DNA from 2 places in the Bacillus smithii genome. Region 2 is predicted to be linked to the other one. Evidence: predicted binding sites of a transcription regulator. Region 2 holds the regulator's gene; the other holds the start of a gene.

Region 1 (3,427 bases), 270 kb from region 2:
ATTGCGAAAGAAGCGGAAGAACAGCCGGAAATCGTCCAAGAAGCTCCTCATACCACTGTGATCCGCCGCTTGGATGAAACGGCCGCTGCCCGAAAGCCGATTTTGCGATTTAAACGATCATAACGGTTGATGGAGTTTTCGCATTTCCATCCTTCCTTATCAAGGAAGGATGGAAATCAGGAAGACTGCCTACAAGCGACGAATGGACAGAAAAAAGAACGAAACCATGGAAAATGGTTGAACATAAAATAAGTCCGATCGTTTGCAGAAAAAAGAGACTGGTTCAAGAAAAAGGAATATTCGGCCTATTTGCTGCGAACTCCCTTTTCCCGTCCAGTCTTTTTCATGATGTTCGTTTAAAATGACGAAATTTCGTTATTTTCCGGTTTTGATTTTCCCCGTCCATTTTTTGAAGCCGCCTTCTAACTGATAAAGTTGACGGTAACCGTGCCGGTATAGATATTGTGCAGCTCGTCCGCTTCTTAAACCGCTTTGACAATAAAGATACACCGGTTTGTCCGGACGGATTTCCTTCATTCTCATTTTGATTTGTGTGAGAGGAATGTTGCGGGCTCCCAGGATGTGACCGGCTTCAAATTCATTCGGTTCCCTGACGTCGATCAGTTGCGCTTTTCTGTAGCCGGCTTTAAATTCATCTTCTTTTAATGTTTTGACAACTCTTTTTTGTGTAAAATACACTAAGAGAAAATAAATAAGAACAACTACGATAATCGTGGCTAGCGTATACAGCAAGTTTATAGCTCCTTTCCCTTAAGATGCACTAATATTTATTATAGTCATCACTGTTCTTTTAATCAAAATCTTTTCTATGATTTTTTATGCAGAATTCTTTCTTTGTGTTTTCACGGATCGTTTGATAGACTAGAGAAGGAAATTTTCAGGTTAAAGAGGGTGAATGGAATGGAAAAAAAAGAAGTGTGGAAATTTATTGATTCCGGTAAATGTTCGCCTTCTTTCAATATGGCCCTTGATGAAGCTCTTTTGGATTGGCACAGCAAAGGAGACATTCCTCCTGTGATCCGCTTTTACGGCTGGAATCCACCGACGTTATCGATCGGTTATTTTCAAAAAGTGGAAAAAGAAATCGATCTGGAAGCTGTTAAAAAACACGGCTTAGGATTTGTACGTCGCCCTACAGGCGGAAGAGGTGTTTTGCATGAACATGAACTTACATACAGTGTCATTGTAACGGAAGAGCATCCGCGCATGCCGAAAACCGTAACGGAAGCTTACAGGGTGATTTCCGAAGGAATCCTTAAAGGGTTCCAATACCTTGGTTTAGACGCTTATTTTGCCATCCCCCATACGGAAGAAGAAAAAAACAAATTAAAGGATCCGCGTTCTTCTGTTTGTTTTGATGCCCCAAGTTGGTATGAACTAGTAGTGGAAGGACGGAAAGTGGCAGGAAGTGCTCAAACAAGGCAAAAAGGAGTCATTCTGCAGCACGGTTCCATTTTGCTTGATTTGGACGAAGAGAAACTTTTCAGTTTGTTTCGCTATCCGAGTGAAAGAGTAAAAGAACGGATGATGAAATCGTTCAAAAACAAAGCGGTGGCCATTAATGAAATCAGTGCAAATCCTGTTACCATTGAAATGGCAAAGGAAGCTTTTAAAAAAGGATTTGAAGATGGCTTAAATATCCAATTGGAACCATACGAGCTGTCCGAACAGGAAAAGGCGTTTGTGGAAAAATTAGCCAAAGAAAAATACGAATCGGATGAATGGAATTTCAGACGTTAGCTACTGGGGAGAAAGCGGAGACCGCATCCGCTTTTTCTCTTTTTTCGTTGCCGTGCCTTCTTTTTGCTGGAGGGCAGTGGTGATACATGTTGCCTTTCATTCTGCAAGTTTCAGAAATGATCATTTTTCGGCAATTATGGTTGTTTTCCCCTAAATATCTCTATTCTCCCAACGAAACCATCTTTTTTTTTCGCTTGACAAAAAAGCGAATATAAATCAATATATAGTAATAGTGGAAGGTCAATAGCACAATATATTGTGCGGTTCGTTTTTGTGAGTATAATATATGGCTTGGGTTTGTCCAAATGAAGAAACGTTTAAAGCTAGAAAAGGAGTTGTCGATATGTCTGTTGCGTTGAATAAAAACATGACGATTAACAAGGAACGGTTAAACAAGGATATACAGCTTTTCCCTCAGGTTCATCCCATTACGAATGACATGAAAATCACCTTTAAAGGTGTATCCCGGCTGGTCATGATCGATCGATATTCGTTTAAAGATACAGAGAAAATTACTTTGGCAGAAGGGGATTTTGTCGTTTTAACGGTGAAAGAGGATCCAAAATTTCCGGCCCGCGGATTAGGGTATATCGTCGGGATTGATTGGGAAGCCAAAAAGGCAGATGTATGGATTGAAGAGGAATACCGAAGTGCCATTGACGATCCGAAAGAATTGGAAACAGGTATCGTTCGTCGGCCGCTCAACGTCATTGAAAAACCTCTGGAAGTCTATTATGAACAAATCGCAAAGAGAAACGCAACAGGCCTAGCCTCCGTTGAAAAAACGGAAGAAAAAAGAAAAGAATGGTTTGAAAAATTTTATCGCGAGCTCGTCAGTTTGAATTTTGTTCCGGCTGGACGTGTGCTGTACGGAGCGGGATCCGGAAAGGATGTTACTTATTTCAACTGCTATGTGATGCCGTTTGTAAAGGACTCCCGTGAAGGCATCTCCGAACATCGCAAACAAGTAATGGAAATTATGTCGCGAGGCGGTGGGGTCGGAACGAACGGATCAACGCTTCGTCCTCGTCATGCATTGGCAAGAGGGGTAAATGGAAAATCATCAGGATCCGTTTCTTGGCTGGATGATATTGCTAAATTAACCCACCTGGTGGAACAAGGCGGTTCAAGACGTGGAGCTCAAATGATTATGCTGGCAGACTGGCATCCTGATATTGTGGAATTTATTATATCCAAAATGCAAAATCCGCGTATTTTGCGTTTCTTAATTGAAAATTCAAACGACGAACAAATTAAAAAGGCTGCGAGCGACAAACTGAAATTCACACCGCTTACTGAACTGGAAAAAGCGATGTATCAAGGGATTCTCAATTATAAAAACATTCCGGGACAAGGCGGTTTTGGCGAAAAAATTATTCAAGAAGCCGAAGAAAAGCTTCGTACAGGTGGAGTATATTCTGTCCATAATCCGGACTTTTTGACGGGAGCGAATATTTCGGTCTGCTTAACGAAGGAATTTATGGAAGCAGTCGAAAAAGATGAAGAATATGAACTCCGTTTTCCGGCTGTGGAATCTTACGATGAAAAAGAAATGGAAATTTACAATAACGAATGGCACAAAGTCGGAGATGTGCGCGAATGGGAGAAAATGGGCCACAAAGTGAAAACATACCGTAAAATTCGTGCACGTGAATTATGGAACTTA
Region 2 (3,427 bases):
CTTCCCGATATGTCAATCAACAGCTGTCGTGGAGAAGTCGTTTCCAAGTATACAATCAGTTCATCTTCAGGGCTGTCTCCTTTTGTTTGGCTTCGCAATACGGGAGGCTGCACTAAATCCACTAGTTCCGGAAGTTCAGGATTTACCTTTAACTGGTACCAATCTCTGGCTGATTTTCGTAATTGATCAATATCCACCTCATCGTTCTCATCCAATGCGCTTAAAAGAATATTCTTCATTTCCAATTCATTGATGCCATATAGATGGGATAACTTCAAAATCGTTTCTTTCACTTGCGGAGTAAGCGTTTGTTTCGGCACCATGACACTTTTCAATCCGCTTTCCAAAAGCTGAAAATCGAATTGTTCGTCATTCAGTGTAAGTCCGGGATTTTCCGGTCTTTTTAAAAATTCTTCCCCCGTTTCAGATTGGCTATCGGAAAGTGCTTCCGAATCCATAACGGCAGACGGCGAAGAAGAGAACACCTCCGGCCATGATCTTGTCACTTCTTTATAAGATTCATGTTCAATCGTTTCATTTGAAAAAAATTTCTTCAATCGCAAAAATTGAGAACGACCGATTTTGCGATATAAAAAGACGTTCAGCATCCCATCTTGAAAAAACTGTTCCGGCGTCAGCGGCGGCAATAACTCATAAATATAGCTTCGGGAGTCTCCCATTTCTTTTACATATGTTTTTAACAATCCGATTCCTTCTAATTTTAATCGTTCATGATAAATCGTTTTTAAATTCATATTTAAAAAATTCATCAACCCATAATGATTGGAAGTTTTGGACCAAAGCCGATTTTCCTCCGCTTGGGCCCAAAGCGTCATATATAAACTAAAACAAGCAGAGCCGATTAACGGTTGATACAGAAAGGTAAGAATTTTTCGATCGGTGTCATGAAGGATTCCGCTTAATTTGACCGAATACTCATCCACTGGTTGCAATTCATTCCAAAACGGTTTCATTTTAATCGAACCTTTCTAAACTCATTCATGTTTACGTACAGGAATTATGCGTATCTGGGGTCTCTTTTAGCTGCAGGCCGAAACGGAATGTATGCACGAGGCTAGAAGAAAAAAAGCCAGAGATTTGTTCAAACTCCAGCTTTTTATTTTTCTTTTTTGATCAGTTCTTTCAATTCTTCTAAAAATACATTTATATCCTTGAATTGACGATAAACGGAAGCAAAGCGGACATATGAGACTTCATCCACTTTCGCCAAACGATCCATCACCATTTCACCGATTTTCTCTGAATGAACTTCTGATACACCTTCATTTCGGATTTCTTTTTCGATATCGAGCGTGATCTGTTCCAGCTGCTCAAGAGAGACCGGACGCTTCTCGCAAGCTTTAATGAGACCGCGTAATATTTTTTCTCGGCTGAATTCTTCCCGAGTATTTTCTTTTTTGATCACGATCAGCGGCAGCTCTTCCACACGTTCAAACGTGGTAAATCGATAGGAACAGCTTTCGCATTCGCGCCTTCTGCGTATCGATCTTCCTTCATCGACCGGCCTTGAATCCACCACGCGGGTGCCGTTGTGCTGACATGCTGGACATCTCATAAAATCACTCCGTCTCATCTCAATATTCCCGCATTCTACCTAGAATGATTATATAATAATGGAGTTTTTGAACGCAATTTTTCTTTCAAATGAAGCGACATTGCCAGAGATAAGTAAAAGGGTGCATGATTGCCATGCACCCCTGAATTTTACAATGCTTTTATATTTTGAGACTTCACTTGTACCGGGCCCATCCCTCTCGGCAATTCAATGGTTTCACGAGTCTGGGCACCTAATGCTTCAGCTATATAATCAGCAGCAATATTCGGATTCAAATCGCCGCATGTATAAACGTCAATGCTTGCATATCCGTGCTCTGGGAAGCTATGAATCGTTAAATGTGATTCTGATATAATCACTACCCCGCTTACGCCTTGAGGAGCAAATTTATGAAATGCTACCTCTCTGATTTCTGCACCAGATTTCAATGCGGCTTCCACGAAGATTTTTTCAATTTGTTCCACATCGTTCAGTTTTTCAAATTCACAGCCCCAAAGTTCAGAAATGACATGACGACCCATTGTTTCCATTGATCGTTTCCCCCTTTTACAAAATTTTTTTCGATCAAAAGAATATTTTTAAAAGTTTTATAACTACCACGGGGGAAAGTTAGTCCGAAGAGGTCCTAACCCTTTAAGTAGTTATGATTCCATTATAAGAAGTTCACGAATCATAGTATACTTGGTTTAATATCTTTTTGCAATAATGTTTTTGTCGAATGCAGGCAAAAATCGTTTGTACTGTTAAGAAGGACCAACCCGGTTAAATAAAAAGGCTCCATATGACATGATTTTCAGTCTCAATGGATAGAACCTTTCGCTGGATTAAGCAAAAAACGAACTCATCCATATCATAATAAAGCTAAACGTATCCCATAAAAAAAGAGGCTGACTTTATAGGTCGCCCCTCTCCTAAGCACAAAGAGGGAGCCTGGCCCAGTCAACCTCTGTAAAACAACAGTTTCTAGCTGGAAAACATATGCGAAGCTATGGTGCATCTTGTTAAACACGAAAACTAGCTTTTTTCAGTTTTTACGTTTCAACCAATTTTCATTTCAGCTTTTTTTTCCATTTCTTGCGCGACAAAAGTGGCCAACTCCACTACACGGCAGGAATAACCCCATTCATTGTCATACCAAGCCAACACTTTTGCCTTTTTTCCGCCGATGACGATCGTGGATAATCCATCGATTATGGCAGAACGTGAATCGGTATTAAAATCGATGGAAACAAGCGGTTCGGTAGTGAATCCAAGTTTTCCTTTTAAAGGACCTTGGCTGGCGGCAATAAACGCTTGATTAATTTCATCGGCCGTAACTTCCCGTCGCAAATCCACCACTAAATCCACTAAAGACACGTTCGGAGTCGGCACGCGCAGCGCCATCCCATGCAGTTTTCCTTTCAATTGCGGCAGCACAAGCGCCAGCGCTTTAGCCGCCCCTGTAGTGGTCGGTATGATGGACTGGCCGCAGCTGCGGGCTCTTCGCAAATCTTTGTGAGGATTATCAATATTTTTCTGATCATTTGTATAAGCATGAACGGTTGTCATCAACCCATTTTCGATGCCGAATTCTTCATCCAGCACTTTCGCTACCGGCGCCAGACAGTTGGTGGTACAAGAAGCATTGGAAATAATATGATGCTTTTCTATGTTTAAATCGCTTTCATTCACGCCCATGACAATCGTAACATCCTCATTTTTGCCGGGCGCCGTCAAAATGACTTTTTTCGCTCCGGCCTCAAGGTGAAGAGACGCTTTTTCACGGGAATTAAATTTGCCAGTTGCTTCAATCACGATATCTATTTGAAGATCTCCCCAAGGAAGCTCTGCTGGATTTCGGTTGTTTAATAA

The links. Region 2 encodes NrdR, which represses ribonucleotide reductase genes. Its sites were predicted from a motif close to AACACNATATATNGTGTT; they were not measured.
Region 1: the regulator NrdR is predicted to act here: its motif matches at 2,007-2,024, upstream of BSM4216_RS10375 (vitamin B12-dependent ribonucleotide reductase).

Annotation. Positions count from the first base shown of each region.
Region 1 covers NZ_CP012024.1:2,212,505-2,215,931, reverse strand. The annotation lists gene gcvPB (aminomethyl-transferring glycine dehydrogenase subunit GcvPB) at 1-123, shown strand, start outside; gene BSM4216_RS10385 (rhodanese-like domain-containing protein) at 376-753, opposite strand; gene BSM4216_RS10380 (lipoate--protein ligase family protein) at 922-1,761, shown strand; gene BSM4216_RS10375 (vitamin B12-dependent ribonucleotide reductase) at 2,105-3,427, shown strand, end outside.
Region 2 covers NZ_CP012024.1:2,479,489-2,482,915, forward strand. The annotation lists gene BSM4216_RS11620 (replication initiation and membrane attachment family protein) at 1-974, opposite strand, end outside; gene nrdR (transcriptional regulator NrdR) at 1,118-1,576, opposite strand; gene speD (adenosylmethionine decarboxylase) at 1,726-2,106, opposite strand; gene BSM4216_RS11635 (glyceraldehyde-3-phosphate dehydrogenase) at 2,615-3,427, opposite strand, start outside.